Regions from separate parts of the Marinobacterium aestuarii genome, predicted to be linked through region 2. Evidence: predicted binding sites of a transcription regulator. Region 2 holds the regulator's gene; each other region holds the start of a gene.
The links. The regulator sigma-54, encoded in region 2, starts transcription at its own class of promoters, with help from an activator protein. The targets are predictions, from matches to a motif close to TGGCACNNNNNTTGCTNT.

Region 1 (4,153 bases), 650 kb from region 2:
GCGATCCTGGTGGGCGATGCCGAGGACTATGGCACCCTGCTGCAGTACGCCCTCAACGGTATCGAGCTGCCGGAATTTCCGGACAGCCTGATCCTGCCCCAGCGCGGCGGCGACGGCAAACCCGCGGGCCTGGGCGTTGCCGCCCTGCCCGAAACGGCGCAAATCTGCTCCTGCCATGATGTCTCCAAAGGCGATATCTGCCAGGCCATCGATGGCGGTGCCGCCACCCTGGGTGACGTCAAGTCCTGCACCAAGGCGGCCACGGGCTGTGGCGGCTGTTCCGCCCTGCTGACCAACCTGGTGAACCATGAACTCGAAAGCCGCGGCGTGGAAGTCAATCGCAACCTGTGCGAGCACTTCGACTTTACCCGTCAGGAACTTTACCATCTGGTACGCGTGGATCAGATCAAGTCCTTCGACGAGCTGCTGCACAAACACGGCCGTGGCAAGGGCTGCGAGATCTGCAAACCCACCGCCGCTTCCATCCTGGCGTCGTGCTGGAACGAGTTCGTACTGAAAAAGCCCCACGTCGGGCTGCAGGACACCAACGATACTTTCCTCGCCAACATGCAGAAGGACGGCACCTACTCGGTCGTGCCCCGTGTTGCCGGCGGTGAAATCACCCCCGACAAGCTGATCACTCTGGGTCAGGTGGCCAAGCAGTTCAACCTCTACACCAAGGTCACCGGCGGCCAGCGTATCGACCTCTTCGGCGCCCGCCTGGAAGAGCTGCCGCAGATATGGCGCATCCTGGTGGATGCCGGCTTTGAAACCGGCCACGCCTACGGCAAGTCGCTGCGTACTGTCAAATCCTGCGTCGGCAGTACCTGGTGCCGCTACGGTGTAGACGACAGTGTGGGTCTGGCCATCGAAGTGGAGAACCGTTACAAGGGCCTGCGCTCGCCTCACAAGATCAAGTTTGCCGTATCCGGCTGCACCCGTGAGTGCGCCGAGGCCCAGAGCAAGGACGTGGGCATCATCGCCACCGAAAACGGCTGGAACCTCTACCTGTGCGGCAACGGCGGCATGAAACCGCGCCACGGCGACCTGTTCGCCACCGATCTGGACAAGGACACCCTGATCAAGTACATCGACCGTTTCCTGATGTTCTACGTCAAGACCGCCGATCGCCTGCAGCGCACCTCCGTGTGGATGGACAACCTTGAAGGCGGTCTGGACTACCTGCGCCAGGTCATCATTGAAGACTCCCTGGGGCTTGGCGCAGAACTTGAAGAGCAGATGCTGCAGGTTGTCGGCACCTACGAATGCGAGTGGAAGAAAACCATCGAGGACCCAGAAGCCCTCAAGCGTTTCCGCCCCTTCGTCAACGCCGATGCGACCGACGACAACGTGGTGTTCGTGATGGAACGCGATCAGATCCGCCCCGCCACCGCTGCGGAAAAAACCGCCAATACACCGGCCGTCCCCGTCAAGATGGTTAGCTGAGGAATCAAACCATGACCACCAACACAAAACTGATTTCCCTGTGCAGCAAAGCCGACCTGGTCCCCAACAGCGGCGTCTGCGCCCTGGTGGACGGCCGCCAGGTGGCACTCTTCTACCTGCCGGACGACGAACAGGTCTACGCCATCGACAATCACGACCCCTTCGGCCAGGCCAATGTATTGTCCCGCGGCATCGTCGGCTCCATCGCCGATGTGCCTGTGGTCGCCTCGCCGCTGTACAAGCAGCGCTTCAGCCTGATCGACGGCCAGTGCTTCGAGGACGAGACAGTGAAACTCGCCACCTGGCAGGTAAGCCTGCGGGATGACGTACTGCTGATCGACCCGACGCCCCGTTAAGGGGCATGCGGGATCAGGCACGCACCCAAACGGCTCCTTTATGTACCGCAACAGTCCCCCACTGCCGCGATTCACACCCGGAAACGCCAATGCCATGGGCATTTTGGGAAAAATAATAAACTGGCATGACATTCGCATAACCAATAACAATAGAACGAAAAGTGTCGTGCCCCGCGAGATCTGATTCTCACCGGCCCGGCCCCTAACGTGGAAGTTGGCAATGGCGCCATCTCCTGCCACTTGGCGGGAGGTGGCGTTTTTTTATGCGCACTGTTTTCCAAGTTGCCTGTGCGCCTGACTCCCCATACACCCAGGTCTGAACGACACGGCGAGTGGAACCCATCATGAAGAACAAACCTGAGTCCAGCACCCTGACCACCTGCCCCTACTGCGGCGTCGGCTGTGGTGTCGAGGCGCGCGTTAGTGACAACCGCCTGATCGCGGTGAGCGGCGATGCATCGCACCCGGCCAACAACGGCCGTCTTTGCGTCAAGGGCTCGGCGCTGCATGAAACCGCAGGCCCCGAGGGCCGTCTGCTGTACCCGCAGATTCAGGGTCAGCGCGTCAGCTGGGACAGCGCGCTGGACAAGGTCGCCGATACCTTCGCCCGCCTGATCGATCAGCATGGCCCCGACTCGGTCGCCTTTTACCTGTCGGGCCAGATCCTGACCGAAGACTATTACGTCGCCAACAAGCTGATGAAAGGCTTTATCGGCAGCGCCAATGTCGATACCAACTCGCGCCTGTGCATGTCTTCGGCGGTCGCCGGGCAAAAGCGCGCCTTTGGCAGCGACACCGTACCCGCCTGCTACGACGACCTCGACGAGGCCGACCTGGTCATACTGGTGGGCTCCAATGCCGCCTGGGCCCACCCCATCCTGTATCAGCGCCTGGCAAGAGCCAAACAGGCCCGCCCGGACATGCAGGTCGTGGTACTGGATCCAAGACGTACCGCCACCTGTGACCTGGCCGACCGCCACCTGGCCCTCAAGCCCGGCAGTGATGCCTTTCTGTTCAACGGTCTGCTGAGCTACCTGGCGCAGAACGATGCGCTGGACGACGACTATATTGCGCAGCACTGCGAAGGCTTTGACGCCGCCCTGACCCAGGCCCAGCAGCAGTGCCCGGACCTGATGACCACCGCGGCCTACTGCGGTCTTGAGCCTGCGGACGTGCAGTGGCTGTTCGAGCATTTCGCCCGCACCGAGCGCAGCCTGACGTTTTACTCCCAGGGCATCAACCAGTCGTCCTCCGGCACCGACAAGGCCAACGCCATCATCAACTGTCACCTGGCCACAGGGCGTGTCGGCAAGCCCGGCGCCAGCCCGTTTTCCATTACCGGCCAGCCCAACGCCATGGGCGGGCGCGAAGTCGGCGGCCTGGCCAACCAGCTGGCGGCCCATATGGAGTTCGACAACCCGACTCACCTGGAAACAGTGGCCGACTTCTGGCAAGCCCCCAAAATGGCGCAGGCGCCTGGCCTCAAGGCCGTGGATCTGTTTCAGGCAATTGAGCGCGGCGACGTCAAGGCCGTCTGGATCATTGGCACCAACCCGGCGGTGAGCCTGCCGGACTCGGCCCAGGTACGCCGCGCCCTGCAGCAGTGCGAACTGGTGGTGGTCAGTGACTGTGTCGAGCAGACCGACACCACGGCCCTGGCCGACGTGCTGCTGCCGGCCACCACCTGGGCCGAGAAAAACGGCACCGTCACCAATTCGGAACGCCGCATCTCGCGCCAGCGCGGCTTCTTGCAGGCTCCTGGCGAGGCTCGCCACGACTGGCAGATCGTCTGCGATGTCGCCGCACGCCTGGGCTTCGGTGACGCTTTCGCGTACCGGCACCCGGCGGACATCTTTCAGGAACACGCCCGCCTGTCGGGCTATCGCAACCAGGGCAGCCGGGATTTTGATATCTCCGCCCTGGCCGACCTGACCCGCAACCAGTACGACGCCCTGGCACCCATCCAGTGGCCCGTCACCGATACCTCCCCCGAAGGCACGGCGCGCATGTTCGCAGACGGCCACTTCTTTACAGCCTCGGGCCGCGCCCGCCTGCTGCCTATAGATGCCCGCATGCCAGCCAATCCCTGCCGGGACGGTGACTTCGTACTCAATACCGGGCGCAGCCGGGATCAGTGGCATACCATGACCCGCACCGCCCGCAGCCCGCGTCTGCTGGACCACTGCGACGAACCCTACATCGAAATCAGTGAACGGGATGCACAACAGCAGCGCATTCACAGCGGTGACCTGGTCAGCCTTTCAGCCCTCAATGCTGAATATATCGGGCGCGCTCGGGTGACCCCGAATCAGCAACCAGGATCACTGTTTGCCCCCATCCACTGGAATGAT
Region 2 (4,153 bases):
ATTCGCCAGTTCGATGCCCGCGGACAGCTGCATCAGGAGCTCAGATCGCCGCAGCTCGAACACTACCCGCAGCCCGGCGAACTGCGCGCCCGGACGCCGGACATAGTGCTGTTTCGCAACGATAGTCGGGGCGAGGTGCTGATCAGCGCCCAGCAGGGCCGGATGCAGGACAGTGACGAGCAGGTCCGGCTCAACGGCGCCGTGCGCGTACAGAGCAGCAGTGACAAAGGCGCCAGCAGCACACCGCTGCGGCTGGAAACCGAAGCACTGACCCTGATGCCATCAGAACAATTTATCGAAACAGACACCGCCGTCACGCTGTTCAGCCAGGGGGGTGAAACCCGGGCCAATGGCATGAAGGCTTACCTGAATAGCCGCCAAGTCGAGCTACTGTCCGATGTCGAGGGACGCTATGAAACCAAATAATACCCGCCTCTGGCTGGCAGCCCTGCTGTCCCTGAGTCTTTCCGGCACCAGTCTGGCCCTGCCGACCGATCGCAACCAGCCGATCCATGTCAGCGCCGACACCGCCACCATCGATGACAACACCGGCATCACCACCTATAGCGGCAATGTCGAGATTGCCCAGGGCACGTTGAAAATCAACGCCCGCAATGTTGACCTGCACCGCAGCGAATCCGGCGTCAATCGCATTCTGGCCACGGGGGATGTCAAGTTCGAGCAACAGGCGGCCAAAGACAAGCCGGTGACCAATGCCTATGGCGAGCGCATGGACTACCAGGTCAATCGCCAGGAAATCACCATCACCGGCAAGGCCCGGGTGGTGCAGCAGAAAGACACCTTTACCGGGCAGAAGATCGTTTACAACCTCGACAAATCCCTGGTCAACGCCTTCAGCGGCGAAGGCGGCCAGGGCCGTGTGCAGATGGTCATCCAGCCCAAAGGGGCGGCGCAATGACCAGCACACTGGAAGCGCGCCAGCTGGCCAAAAGCTACAAGGGCCGGGCCGTTGTACGGGATGTTTCACTGAGCCTGAAAAGCGGCCAGATTACGGGGCTGCTGGGCCCCAACGGGGCCGGCAAGACCACCTGCTTCTACATGATTGTCGGGCTCGTTAACGCCGATCAGGGCCAGGTACTGCTCAACGACCAGGACATCACCTCCCTGCCGATGCACGGCCGTGCCCGCAAGGGACTGGGCTACCTGCCCCAGGAAGCGTCCATTTTTCGCAAGCTCAGCGTGCGTGACAACCTGATGGCCATCCTCGAGACCCGCAAGGATCTTGACCGCGCCGGCCGCGAGCAGCGTCTTGAGCAATTGCTGGAAGAATTCCACATTGTGCACATCCGCGACAGCCTCGGCATGGCGCTGTCCGGCGGCGAGCGTCGCCGGGTCGAGATTGCCCGCTGCCTGGCCACCGAGCCGACCTTTATTCTGCTCGACGAGCCCTTTGCCGGGGTGGACCCCATTTCGGTCAACGATATCAAGAACACCATCCGCCACCTGCAGACCAAGGGCATCGGCGTCCTGATCACCGATCACAATGTGCGCGAAACCCTCGACATCTGCGAACACGCCTATATCGTCAGCGAAGGCGGCATTCTGGCCCAGGGCACACCGGCGGACATCATCGCCAACAAGCAGGTCAAGGCCGCCTACCTGGGCGAACAATTCAGGCTTTAAGCCCGGACTGGGTGATATCTCTTTTTTTGGCGCTGCATGACCACCGCGGCGGTGTTTCTTCAGTCTGCCTGACAGATAGACGACGCCCGCCCCCGGTTAGGCATATAATGCACAGCAACTCGACCCACTCCCACAGATAACGCAGTCTTTCTATGAAGCAAGGGCTCCACCTAAAAATTGGTCAGCACCTGACCATGACGCCCCAGTTACAGCAGGCCATTCGCCTGCTGCAGTTGTCGACACTCGACCTCCAGCAGGAAATTCAGGAAGCGCTCGAAAACAATCCCATGCTCGAGTCCTCCGACGAGGATCACGACGAAGCAGCGGATGCCGATTACAACGAGCACCAGAACTCCGAGGCGCCACAAAAGGCCAGCGAGAGCGAGGGCGAACGCGCCAGTGCGGAAAACTCCGCCAGCGACGACAGCCCCCAGGCCGAAGACAGCTGGAATGACGACATCCCCGAGGAGCTTGGCACCGACAGTTCCTGGGACGACACCTTTCAGAGCAGCCAGCCCAGCGGCCCGGCCCGCGATGACGACGGCAGCATGGAGTCCAATGATACGGCGGAGGAAACGCTGCAGGATCATCTGGAGTGGCAGCTTAACCTGACACCCATGAGCGACCTGGACCGTTTTATCGCCACAGGCATTGTCGATGGCATCGATGCCAACGGTTACCTGCGTATATCTCTGGATGAACTGCTGGAACACTTCAAGCAGGAAAACCCGGAGGATTTCGAAGACGTCGACTCCGACGATATCGAAACCGTACTGCACCGTATCCAGCAGTTCGATCCCGCCGGCGTCGGCGGCCGGGATCTGGGCGAATGCCTGGCCATTCAGCTGCGTCAGCTACCGGAGTCGACTCCCTGGCGCAAGGAAGCAATTCGCGTGGTCAGCGAGTTTATCCAGCTGCTTGGCAGCCGGGATTACAAACAGCTGCTGCGCCGCACAAGGCTGAAAGAACACCAGCTGCAGGAAGTCATACTGCTGATTCAGAGCCTGAACCCACAGCCCGGCGCCAGCATCACCACCAGCACCGCCGAATATGTGATACCCGATGTTGTGGTCACCAAGGTCAAGGGCTTCTGGACGGTCGCGCTCAACCCCGACACAGCGCCGCGCCTGCGCATCAACACCCAGTACTCGGATCTGATCCGACGCGCCGACAACAGCTCCGACAACACCTATCTGAAGAACCACCTGCAGGAAGCACGCTGGTTCATCAAGAGCCTGCAGAGCCGCAACGAAACCCTGCTGAAGGTATCGCGGGAAATCGTCGTTCGCCAGGAGGGCTTTCTCGAGCAGGGCGAAGAGGCCATGCAGCCGCTGGTGCTGCATGACATCGCCGAGGCCGTCGAGATGCATGAGTCCACAATCTCCCGGGTCACCACCCAGAAGTACATGCACACCCCCCGGGGCATCTTCGAGCTGAAGTATTTTTTCTCCAGCCACGTCGGTACCAGCGACGGCGGCGCCGCCTCTTCCACCGCCATTCGGGCGCTGATAAAGCGCCTGGTGGCAGCGGAAAGTACCACCAAACCACTGAGCGACAGCAAGATCGCCACGCTGCTTGACGAGCAGGGTTTTCAAGTCGCCAGGCGTACAGTGGCGAAATACCGTGAAGCAATGAATATTGCACCTTCTAATGAGCGCAAGCGTCTGGTTTAATTGAGATGCAAACAAGGCGATCTTTCGCCGCTGTTGACTAGGAGAAAACTATGCAGATCAACATCACAGGACATCACGTCGAACTTACCGATGCACTGCACGAGTATGTACATAGTAAATTCGGCAAGCTTGAGCGGCACTTCGATAACATCACCAATGTCCAGGTTACCCTGAGTGTAGAAAAGCTGCGTCAGCAGGCCGAAGCCGATGTTCACCTTGCAGGAGGCAAGTTGTTTGCGACTCACGAACACCAGGACATGTACGCCGCCATTGATGGTCTGACCGACAAGCTTGACCGTCAAATCATCAAGCACAAAGAAAAAACCAAAAACCACAAATAACGGTAAACAAATAAGCCCATGTATCTGCATGAACTGCTGACCCCCGCTCTGACATTCTGCAACCTTGATGGGGGCAGCAAAAAACGTGTACTGGAAACAGCCAGTAACTTGATCGCCGAGCAGGCACAAGGGCTGGCCGCTGAAGAAATCTTCAGCGGCCTGATTGGCCGGGAACGGCTTGGCAGCACCGGTATTGGCAGCGGCATCGCCATTCCACACTGCCGGCTTGAGAACGCTACCCAGGCCAGCGGCATGATGATCAAGCTCGCTGAACCTATTGATTTTGACGCCATCGACAACCAGCCGGTGGACCTTCTTTTTGTACTGCTGGTGCCCTCCGAGGCCAGCGATGAACATTTGCAAACCCTGGCCATGCTGGCCGAACTCTTCAGCCGCGCAGAAGTACTGACAGCGCTTCGCGATACCACTTCTGACCAGCAGCTATTCGATACTGCCCTGCGTCTGGCATCGCACTGAGTACAAATCCCATGTCAC
Region 3 (4,153 bases), 590 kb from region 2:
AGCAGCAGCGCAGACTCTCCCAGGCCGAACGTCTGGGTGCCATCGGAGAAGTCGCGGCGGGGGTCGCCCATGAACTGCGCAACCCCCTTACCAGTGTCCAGATGGCGCTGGAAAACCTGCGCCAGGATGTCCAGGGAGCCGACCTGGTTGAACGGGTCGAGATGATCAATGACGAGGTTAAGCGCGCCACCCGGCAACTTAATCAGTTGCTGGACCAGGCCCGACAGCGGCCCGAGGTTCCGGTCATGCTGGATGTCCGCGAAGAGTGCGAGAGCCTGATCACCCTGGCCGCCTACCAGCTGCACGAAAATGTCAGCATTGACTCAGAGGTCACGGAAAAACTGCGCTGCCTGCTGCCCCACTCCCAGCTGCGACAGATGCTGCTGAACCTGCTGCTCAATGCCGGGCAAACACTGGGCAGCAACCATGGCCAGATTCTGCTGCAGGCAAGGCGCCAGGAGCAGATGCTCGAGATCACGGTCAAGGACAGCGGGCCGGGCTTTTCCCAGGCCATGCTGGAAACCGGTATCCAGCCCTTCTGCTCCTGGCGCGCCGGAGGCACCGGCCTGGGGCTGGTCATGGTGCGCCGTTTTACCGCTGATCTGGGCGGCGAACTACGCTTAAGCAACCGCAACGAGGGCGGCGCCTGTGTAACCCTGAGGCTGCCGTACAAAGAGGCCGATGACTAAATCCCTGCTGATTATTGAAGACGAGACCCTGCTCGGGATCGAACTTAAACGCCACTTTCAACGCGAAGGCTGGCGCGTCATGCTGACCGAGACCCTGGACAGCGCCCGCCACGAGCTGTTCGACAATGGCCTCACTCCCACCGTAATCCTGTCCGACATGAACCTGCCGGATGGCAATGCGCTGGACCTGCTCGAGGAGGCTAGCGGTCAGACGAGCGGCAGCGAATGGATCTTTCTCACCGGCTACGGCACCGTGGCCGACTCCGTGCGGGCGCTGCGTCTGGGCGCCTATGACTACCTGGAAAAGCCTGTCGATTTCGACCGGCTGGACCTGGTCATCAGCAGTGCGACGCGCAGCGCGACGGCACAACGGCGCCTGCGCGATCAGTTTTCCGCCGGCCGGCGCCGCTTCACGCCGGACAGCTTCGTGGGCCAGAGCGAGGCCGCCTCACAGCTGCGCACTATGTTGACAAAGCTGGCCCAGGCCCCCTTCTCCACCCTGATACTCACGGGTGAAACCGGTACTGGCAAGGGCGTGGCGGCGCGCATACTGCATCACAGTGGCACCCGCCAGGATGCCCCCATGGTGGAGGTCAACTGCTCAGCGCTGCCCAAGGACCTGCTGGAATCCGAACTCTTCGGCCATGAAGCGGGCGCCTTTACCGGCGCCAAGGGCCGTCGACGGGGTCTCTTCGAGCAGGCCGACGGTGGCACCCTGTTTCTCGATGAAATCGGTGAAATGCCCGCCGATCTGCAAGCCAAGCTGTTGAAAGTTATTGAAGAACAATGCTTTCGCCGGGTCGGCGGCGACCGCGAGATCAGCGTCGACGTGCAGTTGATCGCCGCCACCAACCGCAACCTGCAGGGCTGCATTGAAAGCGGCGATTTCCGCGAAGACCTCTATCACCGCCTCTGTGTGTTTGAGCTGCAGATGCCGCCCCTGCGCGAACGCGTTGAGGATCTGGACGCCCTGGTGCCCTTGCTGGTCGACGAATTCAACGCCAAGGCGGGCAAGAATGTGCGCCACATCAGCAGCAGTGTCTGGACCCGCCTCAAAGCCCACCGCTGGCCCGGCAACGTGCGCGAGCTGCGCAATGTGATCGAGCGCTGCGTGCTGTTTGCCGACGACACTGAACTGCCGCAGCAATGGCTGCAACTGCAACCCTCGACGTCGGACCAGGCGGAACCAGCCGCTAGCGCAGCGCCATCAGCAGACCCCCGCTATCTCCAGGTGCCGCTCGACGGCAGCATGGGGCTGGATGACATGGACAGTTTCATTATCAGCGCGGTACTGGAGCGCAATCAGCACAATGTCACCGCCGCCGCCCGACTTTTGCATACCACCCGCGACACCCTGCGTTACCGCATCCAGAAGTACGGCATCATCCTGTCCGACGAAGCCTGAGCGGGCCGCGACAACTCGCACCGGATAAGGGGGATATGTCACTACTGGCGCTGGGGCATTTCCCCCACCGGGGCATATCACCATCCACGAAAACAACACAACTTATTGTTATTAAACATAATTAATAGTTGGCACTCATACTGCAGTACAACTGTCAGGCCTGCCCTTTTTCATAACGTCACAGGCACCCCTGACCGGGCAGACCGGTCTGTGACACCGCTGCGACGCAACGATCGACCAACCGGGCACCGCAGCGGATCGAACCGAACCATCGGAGGCAAATGCCATGAAACGTTTTCCCATAAAATCCATCGTCGCCGCCTGCGCCATCGCGTTGGCCAGCGCCCCTCTTCTCGCAACCGCCGCAGGCGACCCGCCGTCGGATCTCTGGGCCAAGGCATCGCTGACCACGACCTATACCCTCAACCGTCACCTCAACCCTTTCGATATCGAAGCCGAGGTCAATGATGGCGTCGCCACCCTGCGCGGTACCGTGGAAAGTGCTGTCGAGCGCGATCTGGCCGAGGAACTTGCCCGTGGCATCGATGGCATCACAGAGGTCAATAATGAGCTAATGATCGATGCGGATGTTCCCGCTATGCACGCCAGCCAGGCCGGGGAAGGCACAGAACGCAGCTTCACCCGCAAGGTAGAAGATGCCAACCTCACCGCCAAGGTGAAATCTCAGCTGCTATGGAACAGAACCACCAGTGGTCTGGCGATCAATGTCGATACCCGCAATAGCAAGGTGATGCTGTCCGGCAATGTCGACTCCCAGGCCGAAGCCGAACTGGCCGAACAGATCGCACTCAATACTCACGAAGTTAGCAGCGTGGATAATCAGCTGACCGTCGGAGGCGAGGAGGCAACGCTCACCGGCAAAGCGGAGGCCAAGTCGAAAGAAGTCGCTAAACAGGTCAGCGACGGCTGGATTACCGCCAAGGTGAAGTCGGCACTGCTGTATAACCGCAATGTCGACGGCAGCGATATCGATGTCGATACCAAAGAAGGCGTCGTCAGCTTGCATGGCCAGGTCGACAGCGAGTTCGAACGGGAGCTGGCCATTAGCGTCTCCAGCAGCGTCAAGGGAGTGAAGTCAGTCACTGCAGAGCTCACCACCGGCAGTTGATCTGAACTACAGTGATTAGGGCGGCACACTCGAGTGTGCCGCCAATCTGGATATTCTCCGGATATAAAGGAGGGGAAACATAATGAGCAAACCGAATCCCGTCGACAGCGAAGCCTCCGTGCAGGAGAGTGAAACCCTGTCCCGGCGCGTCGCCGACGACCTGCATGAGCGCATAGAACAGGCCGCCAAGGTGGGCGAAGAACTTGAGCACGGGCTGCACGAACGCGGTGAACAGTTAACCGACAAGAGCCGCGACCTGAGCACAAACCTCACGCAGATTGTCCGCGATAACCCCTGGGCGGTCGTGGGCGGATCCGTGGCCCTGGGTATCCTGATCGGCGTACTGACACGACGCCGCTGACCCATGAAACAGTCAATGCACGCTGACCCCCAGGACGCAGCCGATTCCGCCACGCCCGAATCCTTGTCACTGATAGAAGCGGCGGCCGGCGTTTTCGCCACCACACGCCAGCACCTTGCCCAACTGCTCACACTGCTCACGCTGGAGGCCCGCTACGCCGGCCTGATGCTGGGCATGACCCTGGCTATGGCGCTTATCGGTGCCCTGGCGGCGTTCAGCGCCTGGGGGCTGTTGCTGGCGGCAGCCCTTGGCGGGCTGCTGGCTCTGGGCTGGAGCTGGAGTCTGGCGCTCGGCAGCCTGGCGCTGGCCAACGTTGTACTGGCGCTGATCTCGCTGTGGCTGATGCGCCGCGCACTGACGCGCATCAGCCTTGGGAGTACCCGGCAGGCGCTGGGGCTGGACTTACCGAATGATGCCGACTAGAGCGCAACTGCGGCGCCAGGAGCAGCAGGTACGCCAGGCGCGGCAGCAGGCGCAACAGGCACGGCAGCAGTTGCGACAATCGATCCGCACAGGGGCAACCTCGCCCCCCGGTCTGATCGCGGGCTTTGCCCTTGGATTGAGTATCG
Region 4 (4,153 bases), 140 kb from region 2:
AGTTATCAGCTGCTCGGTGTCCACTCCCGGGGCGGCACGGAACGTCTGGGCCGCCGCCTTGACCACCTTGCGATCTTTAGGCGTGAAGGCCCGCAGCGCATGCTGCACCCGGTGCCCCAGCTGACCCAGAATGTCCTGCGGTATATCACCCGGGCTCTGACTGACAAAATAGATCCCGACGCCCTTGGAACGAATCAGCCGTACCACCTGCTCCACCTTGTCGAGCAGCGCGCGGGGCGCGCGATCAAACAGCAAATGTGCTTCGTCGAAAAAAAACACCAGTTTTGGCTCGGCCTTGTCACCGACTTCCGGCAACTGCTCAAACAGCTCAGACAGCAACCAGAGTAAAAAAGTGGAGTAGAGCCTTGGCCTTGTCATCAGCGCCGTTGCATCCAGCACGCTGATCACACCATTGCCGGAAAAATCCCGTTGCATCAGATCCGCCATCTGCAGCGCGGGTTCGCCAAAGAACTGCGCCGCGCCCTCGGACTCCAGCATCAGCAGACGCCGCTGGATAGCCCCTATACTGGCGCTGGCGATATTGCCGTAGCGACTGCCCAGCGCGCTGCGATTCTCGCCCATCCAGGCCAGCATCGCCTGCAGGTCTTTCAGATCCAGCAGCAAAAGCCCTTCATCGTCGGCAATGCGAAAACAGGCATAGAGCACGCCGGACTGAGTCTCGTTGAGCTCCAGCAGGTGACTCAGCAACAGCGGCCCCATGTCCGACACAGTCGTACGCACCGGGTGCCCCCTGACCCCCAGCAGGTCCCAGAACACCACCGGCGCCGACCTTGGACGATAATCATCAAGCCCCAGCAGCGCCACTCGTTCGGCGATCTTCGGGTGCCCACGCCCCTCTGCGGCCAGGCCCGACAGGTCCCCCTTTACGTCCGTCATGAACACAGGCACACCGCTGCGGGCAAAGCCTTCCGCCATGGTCTGCAAACTGACGGTCTTGCCGGTACCGGTAGCGCCTGCGATCAAGCCATGGCGGTTCGCCATAATCAGCGGCAACTCAACATCCTTACCCGCAACGCTGCGCCCCAGCGCCAGATTCCCTGATGACATACGCAACTCCTCCGCTCTTTCCCGTTGGGCAAACACCGTCGCACAGCACGCCCTGAATACTCTCGCCACAGTGTAACAGCCCACTCGCCAGGCGCACTTTGCCAACAAGGGAGAATACGCAGGGCCCAGACCGCCTGCAGATTTCCCCTATAAATGACGCTACAGGTGCGCCGTAGAACTATGCATAATCAACGCCAAGGCTACGCTATACTGACAGCGCCATAGCCAAGCCGCCTACCGGAGTTACTGAATGAAAAGGACTTTCCCGCTTTTCGTGCTGCTGTTACTCAGCGCCGCCCCTGGCCGAGCCGAAGAGCCTGCAAGCGCACAAAACCTCAAGGATGGCATCTATGCCGCCTGCTTTCGTCTCAACATTGAAGCCAAGAATACCTACAAGCGTATCGTCGCCAACGACAAACGCAGCCTGACGATCAGCCAGGACCACCGCAGCGGCCAAATCAGCGTCGAGGAAGCCCTGACCGAAGCCGAGCAGATCCTCAAGCAGCAGCGCGTGGCTTATGATCATCTGGCCAATGTTCTGGTCGCCACCGATCGCCTGGCCTGCCCGGAAACCGCCAACCGCCTCGGCGAAGTTGAAATGCAATAATACGCAACTGATGCCTAAGCGCTTGTTTTATAAAACAGCCTTGACATCATCCGAGCCCGGATTATAATTTCGCCCTGTTCACAGCAGACCTGTCCAAAGGCCTGCTGAGGGCATAGGTTCGGGATATAGCTCAGCCTGGTAGAGCACTGTCTTCGGGAGGCAGGGGTCGTAGGTTCAAATCCTGTTATCCCGACCAAACTTTCCCGCTTCAACAACTGTTTCGCAGTTGGGTCTTAGACCACCGCAGCCTTGGCTGCAGCAGCACGTCAGATACGTCGGGGTATAGCTCAGCCTGGTAGAGCACTGTCTTCGGGAGGCAGGGGTCGTAGGTTCAAATCCTGTTACCCCGACCAAATCTGATATCGCTTCTTCTGATACAGCTCCTTCTAGATAAGCAAGATCCGTCCCAAGCAGCGCTCATATCAACTGCTGTTTTTTATACCCTCTCTTTATATAGTCCTTTGCAACATCTTCCGTTCACCCTTATGCAGCCCCAATACACCCCCAATACAGCTCCTGCACATTGCCACACCTGCCGGCAAGCCCGCGGTATCGCTGCGCCCTCCGATCCAGACGCAACACTCACTTAACAACACCCGCTTAAATTCAAAAATCATGCGCAGCCCACTGAATTTGCTGTGACTTTTATTGCGCGCCCGATCACGCACAAGCCCGCCACTGCTACACTGTATCGGCTGAGTCACTCGCCGATCCGTCTCTGCAGCCTGCATTCTGGCCTGCAAATTGCTGCATGAACGGTATCAGAGTAGCAAGATGCGACTTTTCGACAGCCCTCCCGGTCAGGCATCACCATAACGGGGCACTGTGCCCGTTAATGGATTGAAACATGCCTCACTTTGGTGAGTTGGAATGCAACAGGGATCAGCAGAAGGCATAAACCATGAGTATCGATTGGAAGCAGTACGACAGCGGTGGTTTCTTCGATGAATTGATCAGCTCCCCTGGCAACGCCAGAGCACCGGCTCGCAAGCTTGCCAACTACCTTGCCAGTCTCGATGAAGAAGAGCTTGAGAAACGCCGCCTTATGGCCGAGGCGACCATCCAGGAAATGGGGGTCAGCTTTACGGTATATACCGAGGAAGGAAACATCGACCGGGCCTGGCCCTTTGACCTTATTCCCCGCACCATCTCCCGCAAGCAGTGGGACAAGACCGCCGCCGGGCTGAAACAGCGTCTGCGCGTACTGAACATGTTCATCAACGATCTGTACCACGATCAGAATGTTATCAACGACGGCATTATTCCACGCCACCTGATCGAGAACTCCGTCAACTTTCGCCCCGAGTGCGTCGGCGTATCGCCGCCCCATGGCGTCTGGGCCCATATCTGCGGCACCGACCTGGTGCGTGATGGCGACGGCGAATTCTATGTGCTGGAAGACAACCTGCGGGTGCCGTCCGGCGTGTCTTACATGCTGGAAAATCGCGCCATCACCAAACGGGTACTGCCGGAGCTGTTCGAAAACGACAATATCATGCCGATCGATGACTACCCGGCCCAGCTGTTCGACACCCTGGCCGCCCTGTCACCGCGCAAGGTCAAGCAACCCGAAATCGTGGTGCTGACCCCGGGCATCTTCAACTCGGCCTATTTTGAGCACGCCTTTCTGGCCCAGCAGATGGGCGCAGAACTGGTGGAGGGCAGCGACCTGGTGGTCAGTGAAGACGATCTGGTCTTCATGCGCACCATCGACGGCCTCACCCGGGTGGATGTGATCTACCGCCGCATCGACGATCTCTTCCTCGATCCCGAAGTCTTTGACAAGAGTTCGGTGCTGGGCGTGCCCGGCCTCATGCGCGCCTGGAAAGCCGGCAACGTGGCCCTGGCCAATGCACCGGGCGCAGGCGTTGCCGATGACAAGGTCATCTACGCCTATGTACCCCAGCTCATCAAGTACTACCTCGATGAGGAGCCACTGCTGCGCAACGTCAAGACCTTCCTGTGCGAGAACGACAAGGACCGCGCCTACGTGCTGGAGAACCTGGACAAGCTGGTGGTCAAGCCGGCCAATGAATCCGGCGGTTATGGCATGCTGGTTGGCCCCCACTCCACCAAGAAGGATCAGGCCAAATTTGCCGAACTGATCAAGTCCAACCCGCGCAACTATATCGCCCAGCCCACCCTGGCGCTCTCAACTGCGCCCACCCTGGTGGACAACAACAAGCTTGAGCCGCGTCACCTGGACCTGCGCCCCTTTATTCTGCAGGGCAAGGACGTCTATGTGACCACCGGCGGGCTGACCCGCGTGGCCATGAAAAAGGGCTCTCTGGTGGTGAACTCATCCCAGGGTGGCGGCAGCAAGGATACCTGGATCGTTGATACGGAGGCCAAATGATGCTGTCCCGTGTAGCTGAGAGAATTTACTGGGCGGCGCGCTATCTGGAGCGCGTCGAAAATACCGCACGCCTGGTCAGCGTCTACGACAACCTGCTGTTCGACCTGCCCCGCAGTGTCAAT

Region 1: a site for sigma-54 is predicted at 1,924-1,941, ahead of A8C75_RS08700 (nitrate reductase). Genes of this name have one in related genera too.
Region 3: a site for sigma-54 is predicted at 2,224-2,241, ahead of A8C75_RS03170 (BON domain-containing protein). Genes of this name have one in related genera too.
Region 4: a site for sigma-54 is predicted at 2,409-2,426, ahead of A8C75_RS05130 (circularly permuted type 2 ATP-grasp protein). Genes of this name have one in related genera too.

What each region holds. Positions count from the first base shown of each region.
Region 1 is NZ_CP015839.1:1,965,025-1,969,177, reverse strand. It holds gene nirB (nitrite reductase large subunit NirB) at 1-1,446, shown strand, start outside; gene nirD (nitrite reductase small subunit NirD) at 1,458-1,802, shown strand; gene A8C75_RS08700 (nitrate reductase) at 2,147-4,153, shown strand, end outside.
Region 2 is NZ_CP015839.1:1,311,279-1,315,431, reverse strand. It holds gene lptC (LPS export ABC transporter periplasmic protein LptC) at 1-426, shown strand, start outside; gene lptA (lipopolysaccharide transport periplasmic protein LptA) at 413-919, shown strand; gene lptB (LPS export ABC transporter ATP-binding protein) at 916-1,644, shown strand; gene A8C75_RS05785 (RNA polymerase factor sigma-54) at 1,797-3,317, shown strand; gene hpf (ribosome hibernation promoting factor) at 3,368-3,658, shown strand; gene ptsN (PTS IIA-like nitrogen regulatory protein PtsN) at 3,677-4,135, shown strand.
Region 3 is NZ_CP015839.1:723,688-727,840, reverse strand. It holds gene A8C75_RS03180 (sensor histidine kinase) at 1-689, shown strand, start outside; gene A8C75_RS03175 (sigma-54-dependent transcriptional regulator) at 682-2,094, shown strand; gene A8C75_RS03170 (BON domain-containing protein) at 2,381-3,223, shown strand; gene A8C75_RS03165 (ElaB/YgaM/YqjD family protein) at 3,306-3,584, shown strand; gene A8C75_RS03160 (hypothetical protein) at 3,588-4,007, shown strand; gene A8C75_RS23520 (hypothetical protein) at 3,994-4,153, shown strand, end outside.
Region 4 is NZ_CP015839.1:1,175,468-1,179,620, reverse strand. It holds gene A8C75_RS05150 (helicase HerA-like domain-containing protein) at 1-1,104, opposite strand, end outside; gene A8C75_RS05145 (hypothetical protein) at 1,319-1,675, shown strand; tRNA gene A8C75_RS05140 (tRNA-Pro) at 1,795-1,871, shown strand; tRNA gene A8C75_RS05135 (tRNA-Pro) at 1,952-2,028, shown strand; gene A8C75_RS05130 (circularly permuted type 2 ATP-grasp protein) at 2,577-4,031, shown strand; gene A8C75_RS05125 (alpha-E domain-containing protein) at 4,028-4,153, shown strand, end outside.